Regions from separate parts of the Streptomyces flaveolus genome, predicted to be linked through region 2. Evidence: riboswitches for the same ligand, from Rfam matches in the RefSeq annotation. Region 2 holds a riboswitch; each other region holds the start of a gene.
What was found. Region 2 has a riboswitch for cyclic di-AMP ahead of ACIRG6_RS19050 (M23 family metallopeptidase). Riboswitches for the same ligand answer to the same signal wherever they lie in the genome.
Positions count from the first base shown of each region.

Region 1: linked by a shared signal. The riboswitch ahead of ACIRG6_RS19670 (transglycosylase family protein) and the one ahead of ACIRG6_RS19050 (M23 family metallopeptidase) in region 2 are both predicted to bind cyclic di-AMP.
Region 3: linked by a shared signal. The riboswitch ahead of ACIRG6_RS35805 (transglycosylase SLT domain-containing protein) and the one ahead of ACIRG6_RS19050 (M23 family metallopeptidase) in region 2 are both predicted to bind cyclic di-AMP.

Region 1 covers NZ_JBIWKU010000006.1:126,665-129,913, reverse strand. The annotation lists gene ACIRG6_RS19680 (cytochrome P450 family protein) at 1-332, shown strand, start outside; gene ACIRG6_RS19675 (LysM peptidoglycan-binding domain-containing protein) at 476-1,531, shown strand; cyclic di-AMP (ydaO/yuaA leader) riboswitch at 1,709-1,874, shown strand; gene ACIRG6_RS19670 (transglycosylase family protein) at 1,878-2,621, shown strand; gene eno (phosphopyruvate hydratase) at 2,890-3,249, shown strand, end outside.
Region 2 covers NZ_JBIWKU010000005.1:568,781-572,029, forward strand. The annotation lists gene ACIRG6_RS19045 (PP2C family protein-serine/threonine phosphatase) at 102-1,304, shown strand; cyclic di-AMP (ydaO/yuaA leader) riboswitch at 1,565-1,722, shown strand; gene ACIRG6_RS19050 (M23 family metallopeptidase) at 1,733-2,764, shown strand; gene ACIRG6_RS19055 (aldo/keto reductase) at 2,917-3,249, shown strand, end outside.
Region 3 covers NZ_JBIWKU010000017.1:114,926-118,174, reverse strand. The annotation lists gene ACIRG6_RS35810 (polyprenyl synthetase family protein) at 1-429, opposite strand, end outside; cyclic di-AMP (ydaO/yuaA leader) riboswitch at 1,161-1,329, shown strand; gene ACIRG6_RS35805 (transglycosylase SLT domain-containing protein) at 1,333-1,827, shown strand; gene ACIRG6_RS35800 (HAD family hydrolase) at 1,889-2,698, opposite strand; gene ACIRG6_RS35795 (GNAT family N-acetyltransferase) at 2,933-3,249, shown strand, end outside.

The sequences.
Region 1 (3,249 bases), on a different contig from region 2:
GAGATCCCGTCCTCGTCGTCCTGGCCGCCGCCGACCGGGACCCGGAGCGGTTCGCCGATCCGGACACCCTCGACCTCTCCCGCCGGGACAGCCAGCACCTCGGGTACGGCCACGGCATCCACTACTGCCTCGGCGCTCCGCTCGCCCGGCTGGAGGGGCAGACCGCGCTCGCCACGCTCCTCACCCGTCTCCCGGACCTGGCCCTCGCCGCGGATCCGGCCGAACTGCGCTGGCGCGGCGGGCTCATCATGCGGGGGCTGCGCACCCTGCCGGTGTCGTTCACACCGGTCCCGTCGCCGCCCGGGAACAATCCGTCGCCGACGCAAAGGTGACACGCGCTCACCTCTGTGATCTTCACGTGATCTGCGCGGCATGAACTTGTGACAAGCGATCATCTGCCTATACGTTCACGGATCAGCGTGGCGCCGAGCCTCACTCGCCGCGCCGTCCCCGCTGTCTCGTGAAAGGTCGTCGCATGCTCTCCGGGAACGGTCGTCACCGTCGCCCCCGCCAGGCTCCCGCCCTGGTCGTCGCTGCAGGAGTGACCGGCTCCGCCATCGCGATCCCGCTCCTGGGGGCCACCGGCGCCCACGCGGCCGACGGAACGAACTGGGACCGGGTCGCCGAGTGCGAGACGGGCGGTGCCTGGAGCCAGAACAGCGGCAACGGCTACTACGGCGGCCTGCAGCTGTCCCAGGACATCTGGGAGCAGTACGGCGGTCTGGGCTACGCGTCGAGCGCCGACCAGGCGAGCCGCTCGCAGCAGATAGCCGTCGCCGAGAAGGTGCTCGCGGCCCAGGGCATCGCCGCCTGGCCGACCTGCGGCCTGCTCGCGGGGCTGGGCAACGACTCGGGAATCCTGTCCGGCGGCACCGCGACCCCGGGTGACGGGGCGTCGGCGGGGAAGAGCGGATCGGGCACTTCGGGGACGTCCGGGTCGTCCGGCTTGACCGATTCCCGGGAGTCCGTCCCCGAATCGTCTTCTTCGGCGACTCCCTCTCCGTCCCGGACCGAGTCCGCGTCCCCCTCGCCGTCCGCCTCGGCCTCGACTGACGCCGCGTCGGGCAGTGGGGACGAAACGGTCAAGTCCGACAGGTCCACCCCGTCCGGCACCCCGGCCGGCGATGACGCGCAGGCGTCCGGCGGTACGGGGGTCACCCCACCGGGTGGTGACGAGTCGGACAAGTCGGGGCAGAGTGACGCCGCTTCGGAGTCCGCAGGCACCGAGGAGTCCACGGCCGGCCGGCATCGCGGCGGCAGCGCCGAGGAGGGCGCGGTGGACGGCCGTACGGCGGAGTCGACGGGGCGGCACGCCTCGCGCGGCGAGAACGGCGGCCGCGGCCTCACGGACGGCTCGTACACCGTCCGTTCGGGCGACAGTCTGTGGGGCATCGCCGACTCCCTTGACCTCACCGGCGGATGGCACACCCTCTACGCCGACAACAAGGACGTGGTCGGCGCCGACCCGGACCACATCCTGCCCGGTCAGACGCTCACGGTCGGGGGCGAACCGGTCGAAAACCAGGGGTAGTTCGCGTCACAGTTAGAGGCCCTATGTCCGTTTTGGATCACGTGAGAGATAGGTCTCAGAAGCCGTGATCGTCTTTGAAAAACCACGGAGCGCGTGTCTACGGTCGTGACCGCTCGCCACCGCGGGCCCCGACCGCCGCAACGCCGAATCCTGCCAGTGGCGGTACGGGAACAGTCGTCGCGTCAAGCGCCGCAGGCAGGAGCGGGGGACCCAAGGTAAGTGCCGCACCGGGCAGCGATCCGGAGCGGCTAGGGGTGAAGCCGAGTCCCGCAAGGGACCCGGCCGGGCAACTCAACCGGCCCGAACCCGACAGCTCACCTCGCAGGCGTCGGTGAGGGGATCAACCATGCTGTTTTCCGGCAAGGGCAAGCACCGTCGTCCGTCCAAGGCCACCCGTGTCATCGCCGTCGCCGGCGTCACCGGTGCCGCCGTCGCCGCCCCGCTGATGGCGGCCGGCAACGCCTCCGCCGCCACCGCGTCCGAGTGGGACACCGTCGCCCAGTGCGAGTCCGGCGGCAACTGGTCCATCAACACCGGCAACGGCTACTACGGCGGTCTGCAGTTCTCGGCCTCCACCTGGGCCGCCTACGGCGGTACGCAGTACGCCTCGACCGCCGACCAGGCGAGCAAGACGCAGCAGATCGCGGTCGCCGAGAAGGTGCTCGCGAGCCAGGGCAAGGGTGCCTGGCCGGTCTGCGGCACCGGCCTGTCGAGCGCCGCGTACGGCGGCGGCTCCACCGAGAGCCAGGACAGCGGTTCCTCGCAGTCCTCCGGCAGCTCCGAGAGCTCGCAGAGCCAGAGCAGCGGTTCCACGGCCGAGCGCTCCACCGAGCAGAAGGCCTCCCGCTCCTCCGAGCGTCCGGCCGCCAAGGCCGAGACGAAGGCCGAGAAGAAGACCGTCACCACGCCGACCGGCAAGAAGGTCGAGAAGGGCGACGGCGAGTACAAGGTCGTCAAGGGCGACACGCTCAGCTCGATCGCCACGGAGCACCACGTCCAGGGCGGCTGGGCGAAGCTGTTCAAGCTGAACGACGACATCGTCGACGACGCCGACCTGATCTACCCGGGCCAGCAGCTGCACCTCAAGTAAGCGGCGGCCCGCCCTGCTCCCGCCCCGGTGCGTGTTCCCCCGTACGCACCGGGGCGGGCTTTTTTGCGCCCCGGTGGCCGGGGGAGGCCGCCGGGTTTCCGCGAACGGTCTTTGTTCCGTTCGGAAACAATTTACTCTCGGTTCTGTCCATCGGGTGGGCGACCGGCTGGCCGATCGCCCGGAGCCGGTTAGGCTCGTCCCGCAGAGCCGCTGCGGTCCTCGCGGACCCGCGTCACACCGAAGCGTCACATTGAAGAAGGAGATGCTCGTGCCGTCCATCGACGTCGTCGTAGCCCGGGAAATCCTGGACTCCCGAGGCAACCCCACGGTCGAGGTCGAGGTCGGCCTCGACGACGGCAGCACGGGGCGTGCCGCCGTTCCGTCCGGCGCCTCCACCGGTGCCTTCGAGGCCATCGAGCTCCGTGACGGCGACCCCAACCGCTACCAGGGCAAGGGTGTCGAGAAGGCCGTCCTCGCCGTCATCGAGCAGATCGGCCCGGAGCTGGTCGGCTACGACGCCACCGAGCAGCGTCTGATCGACCAGGCCATGTTCGACCTGGACGCCACCGACAACAAGGGCTCGCTGGGCGCCAACGCCATCCTCGGCGTCTCCCTCGCCGTGGCCCAC
Region 2 (3,249 bases):
ACCCGACCGGCCCTCACGGCTCGCTCCCCGCCCCTCCTCCGGGAAACCTGGAAGGCGGGACGGCAAGCGGCGTGGACGTGCAGGGGGGCGGGAGACGAGTGGTGCGGCCAGGTGACGTGGACGACGAGGCACCGTATGCCAGGGCCGGTGGCCGGCTGCCCGGCGACCCCGTGCCCGACCCCGGTCTCGGCGCCGCCCCGATGCCCGTACCGCCCGTCCGGCCGGCGCGGCGGCGACCCCCGTACGGCCGGACCTTCGTGCGCCTGCTCCCCGTCCTGCTGATCGCCGTGGCCGTCCTCTACGACCTCTTCACCCCCCGGTACTTCACCGCGGGGCCCCTCTGGACGGCCGCGCCCCTGGTCGCGGCACCCCTCTACTCACGTCGCGGCACCGTGCTCACCGGTGCCGCAGTGATCGCCACCGTCATCGGGCTCCAGCTGAGCAAGGGCGTCATCCACTACGTGGACTCGCTCACCGAACTGATCACCATCGCGACGGTCGCCGCCCTCGCCGTCTTCGTGAACGCCTTCGTCCGCCGCACCGACGAGCGCCTCGCCTCCGCCCGCGAGATCGCCGAGGCCGCCCAGCGCGCCGTGCTGCCCGAGCCCGCCGAGCGGATCGGCGGCTTCGAGATCGCCGCCTGCTACGAGGCGGCGCAGGCCGACGCCTTCATCGGCGGCGACCTGTACGCGGTGCAGGACAGCGCGCGCGGTGTGCGGCTGATCGTCGGCGACGTGCGCGGCAAGGGCATGGGCGCGGTGGCCGCCGTCGCCGTGGTCATCGGTGCCTTCCGGGAGGCCGCCGAGCAGGAGGCGACGCTGGAGGCGGTCGCGCAGCGGCTGGAGCGGGCGCTGGCGCGCGAGGGCACCCGGCGGGACGGGCTGGACGCGTTCGAGGGGTTCACCACCGCCGTCCTCGCCGAACTCCCGCACGGCGACGGGGTCGTCCGCGTCGTCAACCGCGGCCACCCGCCGCCGCTGCTGCTGCACGCCGACGGCACCGTGCACCCGGTGCAGGCCGGGGAGTTCGCTCTGCCGCTCGGGATGGGCGAACTGGGGGTGTGGCCCGACCGGGCGGAGCAGGCCGACTTCCCCGGCGGTGCCACGCTGCTGCTGTACACCGACGGATTGTCCGAGGCCCGCGACGCCCACGGCCGGTTCTACGACCCCCACGCGCGACTGACCGGCCGCGTCTTCCGGCACCCGGCCCACCTGCTCGACACCCTCGCCGACGAGGTGCGCCGGCACGCCGGGGGCGGCACCACGGACGACATGGCGCTGCTCGCCGTACGCCGTCGGCCCTGAGCGGGCGACGACCTTGATCAGTATCACCGGCGGTGACGACACGACCGCCCTCCGCATAACAACTGACACACCGTCATAAACGCGTGATGTGAAGTCGTGATCTGAGAGGCGGTCAACTCGCCCGGTTTTGGCCCTTCGTGAGATGTACGTCCCGGCCGGAATCCTTAATGATCAGACAGAACGGCTTGGAATCAGCACCTCGCGTCTATTAACGTTCGATAACGCAGCGCGGTCGTCCCAGCCGTCACAGAAGGCGGCTCCGTGCGCACGCGCCGAATCCCGCGAGGGAACCGGGGAACCACCACTTTGGGGTGAATCGGGCGTATGCCGCCGTGGAGACACGGCGCGTATACGCGCGTAGGAGACCTTCCTGCTCCGAACCCGTCAGCTAACCCGGTAGGCGGAAGGAAGGAAAGGAGTACGCCCACGTGGCGTCCAACCGGCCTGCCCCCGAGGCCCCGTTCGTGCCGAGCACGCACGACACCGAAACCTTCGGCTACGACGGCTACCGTGCCGAAGAGGGCCCCTGGGAGGAGTGGAACCCCACCGCGGACTCCATCCGTCCCGTACGCGGCCGGCACCGCGTCGCCAAGCAGCGCGGCGGACTCGCCCGCAGCTCCACCGTCCTCGGCGTCGGCGTCATAGCGGCCGTCGGAGCGGGCGGCATGGCGAGCGCCCAGACCGGCAAGCCGCCGGTGTCGATCTCGATGCCCGACCTGCCGAACGTCGGCTCGCTCATCTCCGACGACGAACCGGAGCCCGAGGGTTCCGCCACCCCGCTCAGCGGCATCGGCGCGACCACCACCGACACCGCCGAGGGCACCACCGACGCCGGTGAGGTCCTGCGGGCGCGCATCATGCAGCAGGCCGAGCAGCAGCAGGTCCAGGTCGAGACCAAGGCCGCGGCAGAGGCCGCCGCCAAGGCCGAGAAGGAGGCCGCCGAGGCCGCCGCCAAGGCGGAGAAGGAGGCCGAGGCCAAGGCCGCCGCCGCCAAGAAGAAGGCGGAGGAGGAGGCCGCGAAGAAGGCCGAGGCCGAGCGGCTCGCCGAGCTGGCCAAGCAGTTCACGCTGCCGACCTCCTCGTACACGATCACCTCCACCTTCGGTCAGGCCGGCTCCATGTGGTCCTCCGGCCACCACACCGGCCTCGACTTCGCCGCGCCCACGGGCACCCTCATCAAGGCCGTGCACACCGGCACGATCACCGAGGCGGGCTGGGCCGGCTCCTACGGCTACCGCACGATCCTGACCCTGGACGACGGCACCGAACTGTGGTTCTGCCACCAGTCGTCGATCAACGTCAGCGTCGGCCAGGAGGTCAGCACCGGCGACGTCATCGGCCGCGTGGGCGCCACGGGCAACGTCACCGGCCCGCACCTCCACTTCGAGGTCCACGTCGGCGGTGCCGAGGGCGGGGTCGACCCGGCGGCATGGCTGCAGGACAAGGGCCTCACCCCCTGAGAACAGGGCGTCCGGAAGGGACGCCCACCTCTGGATCCCGGTGGTCCTGACGGCGACCCCCCGACGTCAGGGCTGCCGGTTTGCGCGAACTTTGCGTCCGTTCTCGGCGCCCCGCGGAATGACCAGTTCCGAGGCGCGTGTTGTTGTAGAACATGACTTCTCTGCGCAAACTCGGCTCCTCCGACCTCGAGGTCTTCCCGCTCGCCCTCGGCGGCAACGTCTTCGGCTGGACCGCCGACCAGGACACCTCCTTCGCCGTCCTCGACGCCTACACCGCCGCAGGCGGCAACTTCGTCGACACCGCCGACTCCTACTCCGCGTGGGTCGAGGGCAACAGCGGCGGCGAGTCCGAGACCCTCATCGGCAAGTGGCTCGCGGCGCGCGGCAACCGCGCCGACGTCGTCATCGCCACGAAGGTCAGCCAGCACCCGGAGTACCCCGGCCTGTCCGCCGCCAACATCAAGGCGGCGGCCGACGCCTCGCTG
Region 3 (3,249 bases), on a different contig from region 2:
CACCCGGACGGCCTCGGGGCCGAGGTCGGCGAGGATCTGGGAGGCACGGGCGAACAGGAAGTCGCCGGTGAGGACCGCGACCGAGTTGCCCCAGCGGGTGTTCGCGCTGGGCACTCCGCGGCGCACGGCGGCCTCGTCCATCACGTCGTCGTGGTACAGCGTGGCGAGGTGGGTCAGCTCGACGACCACGGCCGAGGGCACGATGCCGGGCGCGTAGGGGTCACCGAACCGGGAGGCGAGCATCACCAGCAGCGGCCGGAACCGCTTCCCCCCGGCCCGCACCAGGTGCTGGGCGGCCTCCGTGATGAACGGCACCTCACTCTTGGTTGCCTCAAGCAACCCTTCCTCGACGGCCGCCAATCCGGTCTGGACATCGGCTTCCAGAGCCTGGTCCCGCACGCTCAGCCCGAACGGCCCGACGACGGTCACGAGGGGTCTCCTGTCTGCTGGTGTCTACTGGCGATTACCTGGTTTGTCGATAGGTCGCTGCCACCACTCAAGTCAGCGTATCCGGTCACGTTTCGATCACCGCTAGCGCCCACCGTTACAGGCCGGTCGGTATCGGATCATGCACGGTATGTTTTTGATCAGGTGATATGAGCAGATATCGGTCGACATCGCCAGAGAGGCGCGCATCAGGACACGGCACGCCGGAAGCCGCCACCGAAGATCCCACCACTCCTCCCAACGGACCGCACCCCGAGAACGTCACCCGTTCGGCATCCGCGCCCCGCTCCGAACGGGTGCCCGCACGACACGACGGAACACCGGTCCGAGCCGTCGAGGGCCGGGCGCGGCACAGGACCCACACACCCGGCCGACAGCCCCGCCCCGGCTCCCCACCCAAACGGCCCGCCACCGGTGGACGGTTGGCCACCAGTTGGCCCTAATGCCCGATTTGCCGCCCTTGTTGAGGCCCGTGAGTTGGCTCACTCCACCGCGTCCGCCGACCCCCTCGCCGCACCTCCGCCGCGACCCCCGCCGGCCCTTTGCCCCGTAGGCGAGTTGAGCCTTGGCATTCGCAAAGGATCAAGTACCCCAAAACCCCCAGACCAAGGTCAACAGGCGCGTCGAGTGATTCCTGCACTTGTTCCGGACATGTGCTCTCGCATACGTTCCCGGCCTGTCAGGCGGACGCCGAATCCTGCCACCGCCCGACGCACAGTCATCCACCGAGACACTCGCAGGCAGGAGCGGGGGACCCAGGTAAGTCGCCGCGCCGGAAACCACCGGAGCGGCTCGGGGTGAAGCCGTGCCCGTCAGGGCGCGGCCGGGCACCTCCCCGCCCGAACCCGACAGCTCACCTCGCAGGCGTTGGAGAGGGACACACACATGCCTGCCATCGGTCAGAACCGTCACGCTCGAACCAGCCGCCTCGCCCGCAAGCTCGCCGTCGCCGGCACCGGCGCCGCCGTGCTCGCCCTGCCGCTCATCGGCGCCGCCACCGCGTCCGCCGCCACCCCGGCCGCCACGACCACCGCCGCCACCACGGCGACGACGGCGTACCCGGACAACCTCGACGGCTGGATCCGCGAGTCGCTGGACATCATGGCCCAGCACGGGATTCCCGGCTCGTACGACGGCATCCACCGCAACATCATGCGCGAGTCGTCCGGCAACCCGCTGGCCATCAACAACTGGGACATCAACGCGATCAACGGCACCCCGTCCAAGGGCCTGCTCCAGGTGATCGACCCGACCTTCCAGGCGTACCACGTCGCCGGCACCTCCTGGGACTCGTACGACCCGGTCGCCAACATCACCGCCGCCTGCAACTACGCGGCCGACCGCTACGGCTCGATCGACAACGTCTTCGGCGCGTACTGAGCCGACTCCGCAGCAGGACACAACCGGACCGACTGAGCTGTACCGGCGCACGCCGGGCGTGTCAGGAGGCTCCGAAGATCCGTTCGAGGACGACGGCCACGCCGTCGTCCTCGTTCGTCGTGGTGACCTCGTCCGCGACCGCCTTGAGTTCGGGGTGGGCGCCCGCCATGGCGACCCCGCGGGCCGCCCAGTGGAACATGGGGATGTCGTTGGGCATGTCCCCGAAGGCGATCGTCCGCCGCCGGCTCAGCCCCAGGTGTTCGGCGGCGAGCGCCAGACCGGTCGCCTTGGTGACACCGCACGGCTGGAGCTCCACCGTCCCCGGCCCCGACATCGTGACCGTCGCGAGCGAACCGACCACCGCGCGCGCCGTCGCCGCCAGCTCGTCGTCGGACAGGTCCGGGTGGCGCAGCAGCACCTTGCTGATCGGCGCGCTCCACAGCTCGTCGCGCCGCTCGACCCGCACCGCGGGCAGCGTCGGGTGGGGCATCAGATAACCCGGCTCGATGAGCGTCAGCCCGTCGACCCCGTCCTGGTCGACCGCGGCGTACACCTCCCCCACCTCCGCCTCGATCTTGCCGAGCGCGGTCTCCGCCAGTTCCCGGTCCAGGGTGACCGACCACAGCATCCGGTGGGCGCCGGCGTCGTACACCTGCGCGCCCTGCCCGCACACCGCGAGCCCCGTGCAGCCGAGGCCGTCGAGCAGGGAGCGGACCCTCGGTGCCGGGCGCCCCGTCACCACCAGGTGCCGCGCTCCGACCCGGGCCGCCCGTGCCAGCGCGGCCAGCGACCGGTCGGAGACGGTGTCGTCGCCGCGCAGCAGCGTTCCGTCGAGGTCGGTGGCGACGAGGGCATATGCGGTGCGGTCCATGATCAGAGAATACGGACACCGCACCTGTCCGACTCACCCACGACCGGATGCGCACGAGGACGTTCGCAGGTGTCCGAAACCTGACACAACATCGTCTAAAGGCAGTTAAAGGCCTGTGCACCAGTTGGCAACAACATGCTCTGCCTTCTACCCTCCGGGCTGCCCCGGGGGTACCTTCCTTTTGTCCAGGGGGGACTTGATCGGGGGGTCGGGTTGAACGGCGGACGTGTACGTGTGCTCAGGCCGGAGGAGCTGAGCGAGGGGGAACGGGAGCGCTGGCGCGCGCTGCGCGCCGCATCGAGGTCGCCACGCAATCCGTTCATGGAGCCGGAGTTCACCGACGTCGTGGGCCGGGTGCGGGCCGGGGCGCGGGTGGCGGTGCTGTACGAGGGCGGTGAGGCCGCCGGTTTCCTGCCGCACGAGCGCGGGCCGCTGGGCCAGGGCCGGGCGATCGGGCTCGGCGTCTCGGACTGCCAGGGCGCGGTGCTGCGGCCGGGTCTCGTCCCGGACACCCGCCAACTGCTGCGGGACTGCTCCCTGTCGAGCCTCGC